2 regions of the Streptomyces sp. WMMC500 genome follow, and region 1 is predicted to be linked to the other one. Evidence: riboswitches for the same ligand, from Rfam matches in the RefSeq annotation. Region 1 holds a riboswitch; the other holds the start of a gene.
The links. A riboswitch is a leader RNA that binds a small molecule or an ion and turns the genes downstream of it on or off. The one in region 1 is predicted to bind glycine.
Positions count from the first base shown of each region.

Region 2: another riboswitch for glycine. It lies ahead of gcvP (aminomethyl-transferring glycine dehydrogenase); the one in region 1 lies ahead of gcvT (glycine cleavage system aminomethyltransferase GcvT).

Region 1 is NZ_CP114905.1:2,540,675-2,545,056, reverse strand. Features, by position in the region: gene glyA (serine hydroxymethyltransferase) at 1-287, opposite strand, end outside; gene gcvH (glycine cleavage system protein GcvH) at 343-720, opposite strand; gene gcvT (glycine cleavage system aminomethyltransferase GcvT) at 811-1,944, opposite strand; glycine riboswitch at 2,103-2,200, opposite strand; gene O7599_RS10300 (AAA family ATPase) at 2,378-2,944, shown strand; gene O7599_RS10295 (hypothetical protein) at 3,005-3,658, opposite strand; gene O7599_RS10290 (enhanced serine sensitivity protein SseB) at 3,790-4,382, shown strand, end outside.
Region 2 is NZ_CP114905.1:8,311,236-8,315,617, forward strand. Features, by position in the region: gene O7599_RS35795 (MerR family transcriptional regulator) at 1-259, shown strand, start outside; gene O7599_RS35800 (DNA polymerase IV) at 374-1,741, shown strand; gene O7599_RS35805 (PRC-barrel domain-containing protein) at 1,742-2,146, opposite strand; glycine riboswitch at 2,288-2,384, shown strand; gene gcvP (aminomethyl-transferring glycine dehydrogenase) at 2,564-4,382, shown strand, end outside.

The DNA of each region.
Region 1 (4,382 bases):
TGCGGCTGGACGTTCGCCGCCTCGGCGCCGAAGAGCGCCTTGACGCGCTCGCGGGCCAGCTCCTCGGTGACGTCGACGTGCTCGCAGCCGCCGTAGTAGCGGCGGCCGGGGTAGCCCTCGGCGTACTTGTTGGTGAGGACCGAGCCCTGCGCCTCCAGCACGGCGACCGGGGCGAAGTTCTCCGAGGCGATCATTTCGAGGGTGGACTGCTGGCGCGTGAGTTCGGCGTCCACGGCGGCGGCGACCTCGGGGTCGACCTCGTGGAGGGAACCGTTCAGAAGGGACATGGAACCTTCCGGGGAAAGAGACGGACGCGGGCGGGCGGGGCTGCGGCGGCGGAGCTCAGCCCGCGGTGAACGCGGTGTACTCGGCGGCGGACATCAGGTCGGCGGACTCGCCGGCGACGCGCACCCTGAACAGCCAGCCGTCTTCGAACGGGCCGGAGTTCACCAGCGCCGGGTCGTCCACGACGTCCTGGTTGGTCTCGGTGACCTCCCCGGTCACCGGCGCGTAGAGGTCGGAGACCGACTTCGTCGACTCCAGCTCGCCGCAGGACTCGCCCGCGGTGACCGCGTCGCCGACGTCCGGCAACTGGACGAAGACGACGTCTCCGAGCGCGTTCGCGGCGTGGGCGGTGATGCCGACGGTGGCGACGCCGTCGTCGCCGGTCGCGACCCACTCGTGTTCCTTGCTGTAGCGCAGGTGCTCAGGGTTGGTCATGAGGCGATTCTCCAGGATCGGGACGGGAGTGGCGTGAGGAGGAGGAAGGGGCGCGGCGGCGCACGCGGTCGGGAGCCGCCGCGGGAGCGGTCAGGGGCGGGTGTAGAACGGCAGGGCGACGACCTCGTACGGCTCGTGGCTGCCGCGGATGTCGACGCCCACGCCGGTGGCCGCCGAGGGCCCCGGCTCGGCGTGCGCGGCGTCCACGTACGCCATGGCGATCGGCTTGCCCAGGGTGGGGGAGGGGGCGCCGGAGGTGACCTCGCCGATCCGCCGGCCGCCGGCCACCACCGCGTACCCCGCGCGCGGCACCCGCCGGCCCTCGGCGACGAGGCCGACCAGCACCCGCGGCGGCTCGGCCGCGGCGCGCTCGGCGGCCTGCTCGAGCGCCTTGCGGCCCACGAAGTCCCCGGGCTTGTCGAGCTTGACGACGCGGCCGAGACCGGCGTCGAAGGGCGTGAGCGCGGTGGTCAGCTCGTGCCCGTACAGCGGCATCCCGGCCTCCAGGCGCAGGGTGTCGCGGCAGGAGAGCCCGCAGGGCACCAGGCCGTCGTCCCGCCCGGCGGCGGTCAGCGCCTCCCACACGGCGACCGCGTCCGCGGGGCGGACGAACAGCTCGAAGCCGTCCTCGCCGGTGTAGCCGGTGCGGGCGATGAGCGCGCCGGCGCCGGCGACGGTGCCGGGCAGGCCCGCGTAGTACTTCAGGCCCGCCAGGTCCGCGTCGGTGACCCGGCCCAGGACGGCCGGCGACTTCGGGCCCTGCACGGCGATCAGGGCGTAGGACTCGCCGTCGTCGCGCACCTGAGCGCCCGGGAAGCCGGCGGCCCGCTCGGCGAGGGCGGCCAGGACGACCCGGGCGTTGGCGGCGTTGGCGACGATCATGAACTCGTCCTCGGCGAGCCGGTAGACGATCAGGTCGTCGAGGATGCCGCCGTCCTCGCGGCAGATCATCGTGTACCGGGCGCGGCCGGGGCGCACGGCCGACAGCCGGCCCACCAGCGCGTAGTCCAGCAGGGCGGCGGACCCCGGCCCGGTGACGGCGATCTCGCCCATGTGGGAGAGGTCGAAGAGGCCGGCGCGGGTGCGCACCGCGACGTGCTCCTCGCGCTCGCTGCCGTAGCGCAGCGGCATGTCCCAGCCGGCGAAGTCGGTCATGGTGGCGCCGAGGGCGCGGTGCGTGGCGTCGAGCGCGGTACGGCGCGGTGCAGGGCTCTCAGGGGTCATCGTCAGGCTCCCGGACAGGGGGTGGTCGTGTCCTCCCCATCTGTCATCGGAACCTGAGAGGTTCGCCACGATCCCGCGGGAGCGTGGCTTGCACCTTGGGTGGGACCGGCGCCGGCGCACGGCTGTGCTCCCAAGCGCGGCCCTCTTTTCAGATCTGCCTAGCCCGCGCGGTGACGGGGCCTGAGAGATTCAAGGGAGGACTTGCTCCTTCGGCGCCCGGTGCGGCGAGGCACCGGGACTCTCCCGCGCGGATTCGAACGGCCGGTATGCAGTTGGCGGGCCCCATCATTGCACGCGGCCCGCGCTCGCGGACAGGGCGGAGAAAACCGGGAGACCGTCTTCCGCCACGGCCCGTTGCGTCCTTGTCCAGCCCCGCCGCTGTTGCGACGCTTGTGGAGGGCAGGCGGCGGCGGTGCGGGGCGTGGGAGGCGGCGTGACGGTGGAGCAGGCGGCCTCGCGGGAGCGGCTTCGCTATCCCGCGGGGGACATCGTCGTGGTCTCCGGGCTGCCGGGCAGCGGCAAGAGCACGCTCATGCGGCGTACGCGGCCGCCGGCGGCGGTGCTGCTGATCGACTCGCAGTACGTGCGGGAGCGCTGGGCGCGCAAGCTGGGCGCGCGGCTGCCGTACGCGGTGTACAGGCCTCTGGTACGCATCGACCACTACGCGCGACTGCGCCTGGCGGTCCGCGCCGGCGGCAGCCTCGTCGTGCACGACTGCGGCACGCTGCCGTGGGTGCGCTGGTGGCTGACCAGGCAGGCGCGGCGGTACGGGCGCGGGGTGCACGTCGTGGTGCTGGACGTGCCCGCCGACGTGGCCCGGGAGCGGCAGGAGCGGCGGGGGCGCGCGGTGTCCCGGTACGCCTTCGCCCGGCACCGGTGGGCGCACCGCAGGCTGCTGGACTGGGCGCGCGCCGCGGGACCGGCGGCCCAGGAGTGCGACTCGGTGCTGGTGCTGGACGACAGGGAGCCGGGGGCGCCGCGCTCGATCAGCTTCGGCTGAGCCCGCGCCGGCCGCGCGCCGGGACCCTGCCGCGGCGAGCCGAACCCGAGCCCGCGCCCGCTACGCGCCCGCCTCCCCCGGCAGGCTCGGCGGCACCTTCGCGTTCGCCGCCGGCACCTGCGGAACCTGCCCCGCCGGCACCAGCCCGCTGCCGGCCGTCGCCGCGAGGACCCGCACCAGCGCCCCCACGGTCACCGAGGCCCGCTCGTCGACCGCCGCCCCGTCGCCCGCACGCCCGGCCCGTACGAGCCCGTCCAGCTCCTCGCGCAGCGCGGCGACGGCCTGCGCCAGCGCGGTCGTCTCCTGTGCCTTCATCGACTTGACCGTGCCCTTGGCCGTCGCCGCCGCGGCCACGGCGTCCAGGTGCGAGCGGAAGGCGGGCAGCGTGCGCGGGTCCAGCCGGCCGCCGTCGGCGACGGCCTGCTGGACCAGCTCGACCGTCCGCGCCGTGCAGGCGGTGAGCTGCCCGAGCCGGGCCAGCAGATGCAGCGTCGCGGGGTCCACGTCGGCGGCGGCCGGGGCGGTGCCGCCCGGGGCGGTGCCGCCCGGGGTAAGGGCAGCCGGGGCAGCGGCGGCCCGCCGGCCGTCCTGGTGCCCGGCCCCGGCGGCGCCCGCGGCGACGGCGACGGGCCCGGCGGCCCCGAGCAGGAGGGCGCCGCCGGCGACGGCGGTGACGACGGTGGCGGCGAGGCCGGCCATTCGGTTCTTACGCATGGAAAACGGGCTCCCTGTCGCGCGGTTCGGTGGGTGAGAGGGCTCCACCGTGTGCAGGCGGGACCTTCGCCCGCGAGCGCTCGCAGCCGTTAGGGTGCCGACGTTCATCCCCCGAGAGTTGGCTGGTCCCGATGAGCTTCGACTACCGCTCCCCGCAGCCCCCCGCCACGGGCGGTTTCCCCGGCAACGAGCTGGAGGAGGTGCTCGCCGCCTCCCTCGGCAACCCGCAGGCCGCGCCGCGGCTGCTGGAGGTGCTGGGCCGCAGCAGCCTGTGGGTGCCGCTGCCCGAGGGCGGCGGTCCCGACAGCGGCTCGCTCGGCCTCCCGACGACGGAGATCGGCGGCGCGCCGTACGTGCCCGTGTTCTCCTCGCAGGAGGAGTTCCTGCGGGTGGCCGGCTCCCACCTCTCGTTCACCGTCGCGCCGGCCCGCGAGTTCGCCCGCGGACTGCCGCCCCAGGTCGGCATCGCGGTCAACCCCGGCGGCACGGTCGGCGTGCCGCTGCCGCCGGCGGCGGTGGCGGAGCTGTGCCGGGACCGCGCGTCGTCGCGGCTGCCGGGGGAGGCGCGCGGCGGCCGGGTGCGGCTGTTCACGCCGGACTGGCAGGACGACCCGGTGGACTTCCTGGCCGTCGCCCGGGAGGAGTTCGAGCGGATCGGGGTGGTGCGCAGCGCGCGCCGGGGGCTGGCGAGCGTGGAGGGCGGTCCCGAGCAGCTCTACATCGG
Region 2 (4,382 bases), 5.8 Mb from region 1:
CGCCATCGACGCCGCAGACCTGCGGCGCCTGACGCTCATCAGCGACGGCGCCACGGTCTACGAGTGCACGTCGCCCGAGGAGGTCGTCGAACTGCTCCAGGGCGGCCAGGGCATCTTCGGCATCGCCGTCGGCGTGGTCTGGAGCGACGTGCAGGCAGCCCTCGCGCAGTTGCACGCGGAGCGCGTCGACACCGGCGAGACGCTGGTCGGGCACAACGCCGCCGACGAGCTGGCCCGCCGCCGCAGCCGCGCCGGCTGACGCCCGCCGCGCCGGGCCCGGCCCCGTAGGGCGCCCCGGGACCGTACGGCGCCGGCACGGGCGCCCTGCGGGCGCCGACGGGCCGATGTCGTACCCATGGGGGACCATTCGAGCGTGAGAAGCGCGCCGTCGGTCCTGCACCTGGACATGGACGCGTTCTACGCCGCCGTCGAGCAGGCCGCCAAGCCGAGCCTGAAGGGCAAGGCCGTGATCGTCGGCGGCCTCGGCCCGCGCGGCGTGGTGGCCACCGCGTCGTACGAGGCGCGGGTCTTCGGGGTGCACTCGGCGATGGCCATGGGCATGGCCCGCAGGCTCTGCCCGAACGCCGCCTTCCTCATCCCCCGCTTCCGGCTCTACCAGCAGGTCAGCGGCCAGGTCATGGCGCTGCTGGGGGAGCTTTCCCCGCTGGTGGAGCCGCTGAGTCTGGACGAGGCGTTCGTCGACCTCGAAGCCGGCGGCGTGCCCGCCGAGGAGGCGGCGCTGCGGGGCGTGGCGCGTCGGCTGCGCGCGGACATCCGCGGCGCCACGGGACTGACCGGGTCCGTCGGCCTCGCCGCCTCCAAGATGCTCGCCAAGGTCGCCTCCGAGCTGGCCAAGCCGGACGGGCTCGTCGTGGTCCCGCCGGGCGGCGAGCGGGCGCTGCTGGGGCCGATGAACGTGCGTACGCTGCCGGGCGTGGGACCGGCGACGGCGGACGTGCTGCGCCGGGCCGGGATCACCACGGTCGGGGAGGTCACGGACGCCGGCGAGGACGAGATGGTGCGCCTGCTGGGCAAGGCGCACGGCACCGGGATCCACGTGATGGCGCTGGGCCTGGACGAGCGGCCGGTGGTGGCGGACCGGGACACCAAGTCCGTCTCCGTCGAGGACACCTTCGACGTCGACCTCACCGACCGGATCCGCATCCGCACGGAGGTCGAGCGGCTGGCGCGGCGGTGCGTGGAGCGGCTGCGCCGTGCGGGGCGCTCCGGCCGCACGGTGGTCCTGAAGGTCCGGCGGTACGACTTCTCCACCCTCACCCGCTCCGAGACGCTGCGCGGGCCCACCGACGACCCGGCCGTGGTCACCGAGGCCGCGCTGCGGCTGCTGGACGGCGTCGAGACGACCGCGGGCGTGCGGCTGCTGGGCGTCGGCGTGAGCGGGCTCGCGGACTTCACCCAGGAGGACCTGTTCGCGCAGGCCGGCCAGGCGCCGGACGTGGTGCACGGGCCGGTGGACGCGGACGGCCCGGTGGCGCTGCCGCAGCCGGAGCCGCCCCCGCCGCCCGCCGCCGAGCCGGAGCCGGCGGCTCCGCACTGGCTGCCGGGGCTGGACGTGCGGCACGCGGAGCACGGTCCGGGCTGGGTGCAGGGCAGCGGCGTCGGCCGGGTCACGGTGCGGTTCGAGGTGCCCGGCTCGGCGCCCGGGCGGGTGCGTACGTTCGCCGCCGACGACCCGGCGCTCCGGCCGGCGGACCCGCTGCCGCTGGTGCCCGGCGGCTGATCAGTCGTCGGAGCCGGCGACCTCGCCGAAGTCCCGGTCCGGCTGCGGCTGCCGGTTGGGGTGGGTCTTGGCGACGTCCGGCGGCAGCGCCAGGCCGTAGTGGTGGTAGAGCTGCAGTTCCTGCGCGGGCGAGAGGTGCCGGCCGACGCCGAAGTCCGGTGCGTCCTTGATCAGCGCGCGGTCGAACGGCACCCGCAGCCCCTCGTCGGCCAGTTCGCTCGGGCCCAGCGGCACGAAGGCGTCCCGGTGGAACAGCCCGGTGCGCAGCGCCGCCCACTGTGGGGCGCCGGTGACGTCGTCGAGGTACACCTCGTCGACGGTCCCGAGCTTGTCGCCGTTGCTGTCGTACGCGCGCACGCCGATCAGGCTCCGGGGGTCGATGTCGGTCTGCACGCTGCCTCCCACGTCTCGTCACGGCTCCGCCTGTCCTCCACGTAACGCCACAACGTGCCCCGCGGCCACTCGGCGGGCGCCGCCCGGGCGCACCCGGCGAGCGCCCGCGCCGGGATGCGCTGGGGCGTGCGCTGGTACGCTGGCCGTGGCCGCAGACCCCGTGCGGGAGAGTCCTCCGTCCGCCAGCCGGAGGCGCCGAAGGAGCAACTCCTCCCCGGAATCTCTCAGGCCCCCGTACCGCACGGACGAGGTCACTCTGGAAAGCAGGGCGGGCCGCCGCGCGGCCCCACCCTCACCGACGGTGCAAGCCGGCGCGCGCCCAGCCAGGGCGTACCGGTGAAGCTCTCAGGTCCGGATGACAGAGGGGGAGGCCGTACGGGTGCCCGGCCCAGGGGCATCCGCGAAGGTCCGTGCGACCAGGAGGCCCCGTTGTCCGAGACGAACGCCCACCACATCCCGCTGTCCGCCCTGGAGCGCGGCACGCCCTTCGAGCAGCGCCACATCGGCCCGGACGCGGGCGACCGGGCCAAGATGCTCGCCCAGGTCGGCTTCGGCTCGCTGGACGAGCTGACCGAGGCCGCCGTCCCCGCCTCCATCAAGGACACCGGCGCCTTCGCGCTGCCCGCGGCCCGCTCGGAGGCCGGGGTGCTGGCGGAGCTGCGCGGCCTGGCCGCGCGCAACCAGGTGCTGACCTCCATGATCGGCCTCGGCTACCACGACACCCACACGCCGCCGGTCATCCTGCGCAACGTCATGGAGAACCCCGCCTGGTACACGGCGTACACCCCGTACCAGCCGGAGATCTCCCAGGGCCGGCTGGAGGCGCTGCTCAACTTCCAGACCGTCGTCGCCGACCTCACCGGGCTGCCCACCGCCGGCGCCTCGCTGCTCGACGAGGGCACGGCCGCCGCCGAGGCGATGGCGCTGTCCCGGCGCGTCGGCAAGGTCAAGGACGGCGTCTTCCTGGTCGACGCCGACACCCTGCCGCAGACCGTCGCGGTGCTGCGCACCCGCGCGGAGCCGACCGGCGTCGAGGTCGTCGTCGCCGACCTGGCCGGCGGCATCCCCGCGGAGGTCGCCGAGCGCGGCGTCTTCGGCGTGCTGCTGCAGTACCCGGGCGCCTCCGGTGCGGTACGCGACCTCGCCCCCGTCATCGAGGCGGCGCACGGGCTGGGCGCCGTCGTCACCGTCGCCGCCGACCTCCTGGCGCTGACCCTGCTGACCTCGCCCGGGGCGCTCGGCGCGGACATCGCGGTCGGCTCCAGCCAGCGCTTCGGCGTCCCGATGGGCTTCGGCGGCCCGCACGCCGGCTACATGTCCGTCCGCGACAAGTTCGCGCGCAGCCTGCCCGGGCGGCTCGTCGGCGTCTCCAGGGACGCGGACGGGGCGCAGGCGTACCGGCTGGCCCTCCAGACGCGCGAACAGCACATCCGCCGCGAGAAGGCCACCAGCAACATCTGTACCGCGCAGGTGCTGCTCGCGGTGATGGCCTCGATGTACGCCGTCTACCACGGCCCCGAGGGCCTGGCGGCCATCGCCCGGCGCACCCACCGCTACGCCGCGATACTCGCCGCCGGCCTCAGGGCCGGCGGCGCGGACGTGGTGCACGGCGCGTTCTTCGACACCGTCACCGTCCGCGTCCCGGGCAGGGCCGCGGAGGTCACCGCCCGCGCCCGCAACGCCGGCGTCAACCTGCGCCTCGCCGACGCCGACCACGTCGGCGTCTCCTGCGACGAGACCACCGTCCGCGACCATCTGGCCGTCGTCTGGGACGCCTTCGGCGTCGCCCATCAGGACGTCGAGGAGCTGGACGCCGCGACCGCCGACGCGCTGCCCGGGGAGCTGCTGCGCGCCGACGAGTACCTGACCCACCCCGTCTTCCACCGGCACCGCTCCGAGACCGCCCTGCTGCGCTACCTGCGCACGCTCGCCGACCGGGACTACGCGCTGGACCGCGGCATGATCCCGCTCGGCTCCTGCACGATGAAGCTCAACGCGACCGCCGAGATGGAGGCCGTCACCTGGCCCGAGTTCGCCGGGCTGCACCCCTTCGCGCCGGCCGACCAGGCCGAGGGCTATCTGACCCTGATCCGCGAGCTGGAGGACGGGCTGGCCGCCGTCACCGGCTACGACAAGGTCTCCCTGCAGCCCAACGCCGGGTCGCAGGGCGAACTGGCGGGCCTGCTGGCCGTCCGGGCGTACCACCGCGCCAACGGCGACGAGCGCCGCACCGTCTGCCTCATCCCGT